Regions from separate parts of the Mesorhizobium sp. M1399 genome, predicted to be linked through region 4. Evidence: predicted binding sites of a transcription regulator. Region 4 holds the regulator's gene; each other region holds the start of a gene.

Region 1 (2,199 bases), on a different contig from region 4:
TCCTGGCGATCAGCTCGACAGGAATTCTCGTGCCGTCGCTGCCCCTCAATTTCGTTTCTTGTGCCTGTTCGCCGAAGCCGGATACATCGGCTGCGCTCTGTCCATCGAACAGCTCGCCGAGTTGCATCGTGTTCAGGGTGGCTGTCGCCGTGCCCGTCAGTTTCGCCATGCTGTCATTGGCGCTGACTATGCGTGTGCCATCGCAAACGATCAGCCCTTCGACCGCGGCATTGGCGAGATCGTGCATGCGATCGGCCTCGAGCCTCTGCCGGCGAAAGCGCAGGTCGATCCACAGCGCGGCGCCTGACAGCACAAGGATTACCAGGCTGGCGACCGCTGCGGCAAAGGCCTGGGAAATGGGCTCGATGGAATGTTCGGATATTTCAATCGAGGAATCCGGAATGATCGACACCGCGCCCATCGCGATGAAATGCAAGCTGCAAATCGCCAGCGTCAAAAGCGCGGCGCCACCAAGTGTTGCGAGCGCGGACGGGCGGCGCAAGACGACAAGGAGCGCCATTGCCGCGAGCGTCCCGCCGGCCAGAAGCGATATCGCGACAAGGAGCAGGTTCCATACGATCCGGCCCTCGACCTCGAACGCCGCCATGCCGATGTAGTGCATCGTCGCGATGGCACCACCGAGAATGGCACCGCCGACGAGGAAATGGTCGATGCCGCGGCGCAAGGTGGCAACCCACATCCCAAGCGCGGTCAGGATGACGGCGGCGGCAAGCGAAAAGGCGGATAATCCCGGATTGTATGCGTTTGGTATTCCCGGCGTAAACGCAGTCATGGCGATGAAATGCGTCGCCCATATGCCGAACCCGGTCGAAGTTGCGGCGATCATTAGCCAGACAAGCCGGTTTCGGTTGGTCGATCGGCCGACGTGCTTAAGGAGATTTACTGCAGAGAAGCAAGAAATGCCGCAGACGAGGGCGGCAAGTGCGACCAGTCTCAGGTCGTGCTGACTTACAATACAATTATAGACCGTCAGCATCCTGGGTTCACTCGGTCTGCCAAATAACAGGGGAGGTGTGACTGATTAGCTCTTGGAGATTTTAACGAATGGTTAACCCGCGGGCCATGAGGCGGGCCTTTTCGGGGGAAAACCGATGCGCTCCGCCGAGAAGGCGGTGATGTAGTTCCTGGCGACGCTTTCGGTAGCGAGCGCACTTTAGCCGGAAGCGATGTTCATTGACCCGCAACAAAACCGTTGTCCGATTGTCATCAGCGCCACATATTGGCTTTGCGAGAGTGCCCCTTTCGCCAATGACAAACGGGAGATGAAACATGAAGTTCTTCGGCTTCGCGGCCGGTGTTGCCGCCACCTTGACCCTGCTTTCCACCACCTCCGCCTTCGCCGTCACGCAGATCAGCTGGTGGCACGCCATGACCGGCGCCAACGCCGAGGTCGTCGCCAAGATCTCCAAGGATTTCAACGCCAGCCAGAGCGACTATGAGCTCGTTCCGGTGTTCAAGGGCACCTATCCGGAGACGCTGAATGCCGGCATCGCCGCTTTCCGCGCCGGCCAGGCGCCCGATATCCTCCAGGTGTTCGACGTCGGCACCGGCGTGATGATGGCGGCCGAGGGTGCGATCAAGCCGGCGGCCGATGTGCTGACCAGTGCCGGGATGACCTTTGACAAGAGCCAGTATCTGCCCGGCATCGTCGGCTATTATTCGAAGCCGGACGGCACCATGCTGTCGTTCCCTTACAACTCCTCGTCGCCGATCCTCTACTACAACAAGGACATTTTCCAGAAGGCGGGCCTCGACGTGAACAGCCCGCCCCAGACCTGGAACGAGGTGTGGGAAGCTGCCAGGAAGATCAAGACGAGCGGCGCCGCCCCTTGCGGCTATACCTCGACCTGGCTGACCTGGATCCATCTGGAGAATTTCGCGGCGTGGAATGACGTGCCTTGGGCCACTCGGCAGAACGGCCTGGCCGGCGGCGATGTCGAACTCAAGATCAATGCGCCGATTTTCGTCAACCACTTCCAGGCACTCGCGGACCTGGCCAAGGACGGCACGTTCAAGTATGGCGGGCGCACCTCCGAAGCCAAGCAGATATTCCTCGCCGGCGAATGCGGCATCTTCACCGAATCGTCGGGCGGCCTCGGCGATATCGTCAAGTCCGGCATGAACTATGGCATCGGCCAGCTTCCCTACGATAGCGACGCCAAGGGCGCACCACAGAAC
Region 2 (2,199 bases), on a different contig from region 4:
CCGAAGACGATCGGCAGCCATTCGACCGAACCGTCGTCGGCAAACTTGGCGACATGCAAGGTGCCGTCGTCGAGCAAATCCATATTGGCGGCGCGGTCGTCCGGATTGAACTTGCCTGTGGTGACGAACTTATAGACATAGTCGAAGCGCTCGTCGTCGCCGAGGTAGAAGACGACACGGCCATCCTTGGCGACGATCGATTCGGCGCCCTCATGCTTGAAGCGGCCCATTGCGGTGCGCTTCTTCGGCACCGAAGTCGGATCCTGGACGTCGACCTCGACGATCCAGCCAAAGCGGTTCGGCTCGTTCGGCTCTTTGCCGATGTCGAAACGGTCGTAATGCGCTGCCCATTCATAAGCACCTTCGGGAATGCCGAGCCGCTTGTAATTGGCCGCTTCCTTGTGGCCTTGCGGCAGCTCGCCCGAGAAATAGCCGTGGATGTTCTCCTCGGCCATGACATAGGTGCCCCACGGCGTGACGCCGCCGGCACAATTGTTGACGGTGCCGACGACTTTCGTGCCGGTCGGGTCGGCGCTGGTCTTGACGCGGTCGTGGCCGGCGACGGGGCCGGACAGCGCGATCTCGGTGTTGGAGGTGATGCGGCGGTTGAGCTTGCCGTCGCGAACGACCTGCCATTTGCCGGCTTCCTTGCGGATCTCGACAATGGTGCCGCCATGCGCGGCCATCTCGACGTCGACTTGTTCCTTGCTGAGAGGCGCCTGCTTGGCTTTGCCATCGACGATGGTGACGAGGCCCGGAAACATCAGGTGCGGATTGGTGTATTCGTGGTTGACCACCAGCAGGCCGTGCTCGGCCGAGCCGTCGATCGGGATATAACCGACATAGTCATTGTTGTAGCCGAATTGTCTGGCCTGGGCTTCCGCCGACTGTTTTGTCGGATCGAATTCCGGCGAATCGGCGAACAGCGGATCGCCCCAGCGCAGCAGCACGTCGGCGTCATAACCGGGTGCAACGTGATGCTTGTCGTCGATGCCGGCCTCGAGCTCGTCGAAAGCGAAGGCGGAGCCTTCGGCGGCGCGGGCGTTGTCGGCGGTGATCAGCGCCAGCGGGCTGACGGTAGCGGCTATGGCCGAGACGGCAAGCGAGCCGTTGAGGAAGCCGCGGCGCGAGAACCGCGCGGCGATGATCTCACCCATGGTGCGGTTGTCGCTGGGATTGGCTCCTGGCCCATCGTTTTCCTCGAGCAGGCTGGTGCGGAAATGGGCGTCAGGGGTGCGATGTTCGGTCATAGGGGCCTGCCTCTGGCTGGATGGATTGCTGGAGCGTGTTGCCTGGCCAATCCGGTATCGCCGGCAGGTCACAGTTTGATGACATGCCGGCTAATTGCCATCTGCGATTTCGTGCCCAACATCAGCCCCGCTTGACCGCGACCGGCGCTTCGGAAACAAGAGCTGCGGCAGGCGCGCAAGGACCGCATCGGGAGGAGCAAAAAGTGAGTTTCTGGGGACTTGGGCAGCTCTGCATTTCGACAGTGATCTTCCTGCTTGCGGCGACGGCGGCGAAGCAATGGGGACTGGCGCCGAGCTTTGGCAAGATCGTGCTGACGTTGGCGCTCTATTCGCTCGGCAATCTGATCATGCTGAGGCTGATCCGTGAATTCGGCATGTCGGTGTCGTTCAGCCTGTCAGCGGTGATCCAGCTGGTGTCGGTGAATGTGGTGGCGCTGGTCTTCTTCGGCGAGCGCGTCAATGCCTTGCAGGCGACCGGCATCGTGCTTGCCATCGCAGCTGTGGCGCTGATCACGCTCGGACCCTATCTGCAAAGGCTGTAACTGCGATCGGGCCGATGAAGAAGACCGCAAGCAGACTGCGCAACTGGCTGGAGTTCCCGGTTCTGCTGGCCGGGCTGATCATTGCCGGCGGGCTGTGGGGGTTCGAGGAGCTAATGGAGATGGCGCGGGCCACTACGCCGCATGCCTTCGATACCGAAATCCTGCTTGCCTTCCGCAAGGCCGGCCAACCCGACAATCCGATCGGACCGGCGTGGCTGGAAGGAGCGATGCGCGACATCACCAGCCTCGGCAGCGCCAGCGTGTTGGTGCTGATCACGGCAGCAATGATCGTCTATCTGCTCCTCATCCGCAGGCCAGGCGCGGCGCTTCTCATGTTCATCGCGGTAGCGGGCGGCCAGGTCCTGTCAAGCGTGCTCAAGTTCGATATAGATCGGCCGCGCCCCGAT
Region 3 (2,199 bases), on a different contig from region 4:
CAGCGAGATGCGGATGGTGTCGCCGATGCCTTGCTGGAGCAGGATGCCCATCGCAGCCGATGATGCGACAATGCCTTTCGAGCCCATGCCGGCCTCTGTCAGGCCGAGGTGCAGCGCATGGTTGGAACGGGTGGCGAGCTCGGTGTAGACGGCGATCAGATCCTGCACGCCGCTGACCTTGGCCGAGAGGATGATTTTCTCGCGCGCAAGGCCAATCTCTTCGGCCATTTCGGCCGACAGGATCGCCGACTGCACGATCGCTTCGCGCGTCACTTCCTGCGCGGTCAGCGGAAAGCCTTGGGCCTGGTTGTCATCCATCAGCCGGGTCAGCAGCTCCTGGTCGAGCGAACCCCAGTTGACGCCGATGCGCACCGGCTTGTCGTATCGGATCGCCATCTCGACGATCGCCGCGAACTGCCGATCCCTCTTGTCCTTGAAACCGACATTGCCGGGGTTGATGCGGTACTTGGCCAAGGCCTCAGCGCAGGCCGGATGATCGGCCAGGAGCTTGTGGCCGATGTAATGGAAATCGCCGACCAGCGGCACGTCGATCCCGAGCCGCTCCAGTCGCTCGCGGATGGCCGGCACAGCGGCAGCGCTTTCGTCGCGATCGACCGTTATGCGCACGATCTCGGAGCCGGCGCGATGCAGTGCCGCCACTTGCGCCACCGTCTGGTCGACATCGGCCGTGTCGGTGTTGGTCATCGACTGGACGACGACTGGGGCGCCGCCGCCGACCATCACGCCGCCGACGTCGACACCGACCGACCTGCGGCGCGGGAAGGGTGAGGAAAAATATCCGGTCATGCCGGCTGCCTTTAATCTTGAAGGTCCGGGCATGAGGTGGAGGAGCAAAGATGGCTTGTCAATGGCGACTGGCGCGCAGACCTAGCAAATCGGAAATGACAAGACGGCAGCTTGCCGCAAATCCATAAGCGTTTCCGGCAGCATAGAGACATGCCACCGGAAAGAAATCGCGCGCCAGGCGGCGCAGCTAGTCCTGGATGGGCGTCAGTGCGTCGTCGGTTTCGCCTTCAGTTTTTCAATCTCGTCCTTGAGCGCCAGCTTGCGCCGCTTGAGATTCACGATTTCGAGGTCGTCTACCGACGGATGGGTCATCGCATCGTCGATTTCGCGTTCGATGTCGCCGTGTTTCCGCTGCAGCTCATCAAGATGGGATGCAAGAGACATGATTGGTTCTCCCTTTCATGGTTTCCTCGGATTGCAGCCGTCATGGCACGTCCACCGCAGGCTCGCTTCTGTGACGGCATAATGACAGTGTGCCACCATCGCGCACCGATGTCGAATGCTGCGTGGTAGCATTCCACGACAATATGAAATGTGGTATGGGCTGCGCGCCGGTGCAAGAAGACCCCCGGTCCCGCCCAATCAGGCCCATAGTTTGGGCGCCGCAGACGTGCAGACGGTAAAAATGTCCGATCAGGAACAGGCAGATATCCGCCTCGAATATTCCCGGCTGAAGCAGGAACACGCCGATTTCGACGCGGCCATCAATGCGATGATCGCCATGAATTGCGACCCGCTGCAGATCCAGCGCATGAAGAAAAAGAAGCTTTTCCTGAAGGACAGGCTGATGGCGCTGGAAGACAAGATCATTCCAGACATTATCGCTTGAATGGACGCCGGCGCTGGCCTGCTGAAAAGGCGGCCTATGCCGCGATCGAAAGCCGCGCGGCGCGCTCGAGCAACAGCTCTATCAGGTCATCGGTCTTTTCGGTCGAGGTATCGATGGGAACCACCAGGCACATCGTCGCCTCGACCCTGCCCGGCGCCGAAAAGACCGGCGCGGCCAGGCATTTCGTGTAGGCATCGACAAGGCCGGAGGTGACGCAGTAGCCGGCCGACTTGGCCACCGCGATATCGGCTATGAAATCGTCGAGCTGCAACCTGCGGCCGTCCGGCAGTACGAGGTCGTCTTCCGAGACCATATCCTCGATCGCTGCCCTGTCGAAGCCGGCGAGGAGCAGCCGCCCGGAAGCTGTCCAGGGAAGCGGTATTTGCAGACCCGTCGCCGAGCTGATCCTGAATGGCCTGGTTCCCGGGCTTGAATGGACGATGGTGTAGCGGCCGCTTTGCAGCATGCACAGCTCCGAGGTCTCGCCGGACTCGCGTGACAGATGGTCGACTTCCTGCCGCCCTCGCCTGAGCAGGTCGTTGCCCCGCACATAGTCCATTCCG
Region 4 (2,199 bases):
GCGCGCTCTGCCGTTGCGGGCGGCGCGGCTGCATCGAGGCCTATGCCGGCAATTACGCCATCTGGCGCAACGCCACGCAGATGAGCGAAGACAGCCAACCGGTCGCCGACGTCAGCGACGCCGACATGCGCGCGCTGGCGGTTCGGGCGCGCGAGAAGGACGGGCCGGAACGCGAAGCCTACCGCAAGGCCGGCGAAGCGCTGGGTTTCGGTCTCGGCTCGCTGTTCGCGCTGATCGATCCGGCACCGGTCGCAATGGTCGGCGCCAGTGCCGCCGCCTTTGATCTGATCGAGCCGGCCTTGCGGAAGGCCATCGCCCAGACCGCCGGCGGCCAGCATTCGGGCTCGATCTCCTTCGATACCGAGCCGAACGAATTGCCGCTGATCCGCGAAGGCTGTGCAATGCGGGCGTTAAGCTTCGTCGACCAGCAGATTTTCGCGCCGGGCGCGCAAATGAGGCCCGGCGTCAGAAAGAACGTAGCCTGACTGGGCGGGTCAATCTTCCCTGATCGCGTAGCCGGCACCGCGGATGGTGCGGATGACATCAGGCATGCGGCCGTTGTTGACGGCTTTGCGCAGCCGCCCGACATGCACGTCGACGGTGCGTTCGTCGATATAGATCGTCTCGCCCCAGACATTATCGAGTAACTGGCTGCGCGAGAAGACGCGGCCCGGATGCCGCATCATGAATTCGAGCAACCGGAATTCGGTCGGCCCGAGCCGGATCTCGGTCTTCTTGCGATACACCCTGTGCGATTCGCGATCGAGCACGATGTCGCCGACCTTCAGCACGCTGGACAGCACTTCCGGCTTGGCGCGGCGCAGCAGCGCCTTGACCCTGGCCATGAATTCCGGTGTCGAAAACGGTTTGACCAGATAGTCGTCGGCGCCGGTCGAAAGACCGCGTACCCGGTCGCTCTCCTCGCCGCGCGCGGTCAGCATGATGATCGGCAGCCGTTCGGTTTCGGGGCGCACCCGCAACCGGCGGCAGAGCTCGATGCCGGAAACCGCTGGTATCATCCAGTCGAGCACCAGAAGATCGGGCACATTCTCCTGCAAACGGATCTCGGCTTCGTCGCCGCGTGTCACCACCTCGACCTGGTAGCCTTCGGATTCGAGATTGTAGCGGAGCAGCACACCCAACGGCTCCTCGTCCTCCACCACCATTATGCGTGGTGCGATCATCGGCTGGGCACCCCCATCATGTCGCCGGTGCGGACATTGTCGTTTCGTCTTGCTTCGGACGATTGACCGGCAATTGCTCGCCGGTCAGCACATAATACGCATTTTCGGCGATGTTGGTGACATGGTCGCCGATCCGCTCCAGATTCTTGGCGCAGAACAGCAGATGCGTGCAAGCGGTGATGTTGCGCGGGTCTTCCATCATGTAGGTCAACAGTTCGCGGAACACCGACGTATATTTGACGTCGATGCGCTCGTCGGCGGCGCGTAGCTTGGCCAACGCGGCCGCATCGCCTGCAGCATACTCCTCGATGACGCCCTGCACCTGGATGAGCACCAGCTGCGCCATCGCATCGATGGAATGCGATAGGTCGCGCGGTGTGACGCTAAGGCCGACCGCACTCACACGCTTGGCGATATTCTTGGCAAGGTCGCCGATGCGTTCGAGATCGCCGGCCATGCGGATCGCCCCGACGACATGGCGCAGATCGTGGGCCATCGGCTGGCGCTTGGCGATCAGGGTGATGGCGCGGTCGTCCAGTTCGCGTTGACGCGCATCCATGATGGCATCGTCGGAAACGACGCGTTGCGCCAGCACGTTGTCAGAATTCAACAGGGCCTTGGTCGCCCCGCCGACCATCGAACCGGCGAGGTCGGCCATGTCGCGGATCAGCTTGCTGATCTGCTCGAGATCCTCGTCGAAAGAAGCGACTGTGTGTTCGCCCATGGTCCTGTCCTCATATGCGTGATCGGAACGGCTCAGCCGAAGCGGCCGGTGATGTAATCCTGCGTGCGCTTCTCGCGGGGCGACGTGAAGATCTTCTCGGTCCGGTCGAACTCTACCAGTTCACCCAGATACATGAAGGCGGTCTGGCGCGATACGCGCGCCGCCTGCTGCATGTTGTGGGTGACGATGACGATCGTGTAGTCGGCTTGCAATTCGTCGATCAGTTCCTCGATCTTGGCGGTCGACAGCGGGTCGAGTGCCGAAGCCGGCTCGTCGAGCAGAATGACTTCC

What was found. Region 4 encodes PhoB, which activates phosphate uptake and scavenging genes when phosphate is short. Its sites were predicted from a motif close to TGTCATNNANCTGTCAT; they were not measured.
Region 1: the regulator PhoB is predicted to act here: its motif matches at 1,212-1,228, upstream of ugpB (sn-glycerol-3-phosphate ABC transporter substrate-binding protein UgpB).
Region 2: the regulator PhoB is predicted to act here: its motif matches at 1,318-1,334, upstream of NKH05_RS08825 (PhoX family protein).
Region 3: the regulator PhoB is predicted to act here: its motif matches at 1,262-1,278, upstream of NKH05_RS04670 (YdcH family protein).

What each region holds. Positions count from the first base shown of each region.
Region 1 covers NZ_JAMYKZ010000015.1:49,278-51,476, reverse strand. Annotated here, with positions in the region: gene NKH05_RS24620 (bifunctional diguanylate cyclase/phosphodiesterase) at 1-997, opposite strand, end outside; gene ugpB (sn-glycerol-3-phosphate ABC transporter substrate-binding protein UgpB) at 1,291-2,199, shown strand, end outside.
Region 2 covers NZ_JAMYKZ010000004.1:345,784-347,982, forward strand. Annotated here, with positions in the region: gene NKH05_RS08825 (PhoX family protein) at 1-1,250, opposite strand, end outside; gene NKH05_RS08830 (hypothetical protein) at 1,454-1,792, shown strand; gene NKH05_RS08835 (phosphatase PAP2 family protein) at 1,807-2,199, shown strand, end outside.
Region 3 covers NZ_JAMYKZ010000002.1:444,158-446,356, reverse strand. Annotated here, with positions in the region: gene ispG (flavodoxin-dependent (E)-4-hydroxy-3-methylbut-2-enyl-diphosphate synthase) at 1-807, opposite strand, end outside; gene NKH05_RS04670 (YdcH family protein) at 1,012-1,191, opposite strand; gene NKH05_RS04665 (YdcH family protein) at 1,433-1,636, shown strand; gene NKH05_RS04660 (IclR family transcriptional regulator) at 1,671-2,199, opposite strand, start outside.
Region 4 covers NZ_JAMYKZ010000025.1:11,318-13,516, reverse strand. Annotated here, with positions in the region: gene NKH05_RS29340 (ROK family protein) at 1-485, shown strand, start outside; gene phoB (phosphate regulon transcriptional regulator PhoB) at 495-1,184, opposite strand; gene phoU (phosphate signaling complex protein PhoU) at 1,201-1,908, opposite strand; gene pstB (phosphate ABC transporter ATP-binding protein PstB) at 1,941-2,199, opposite strand, start outside.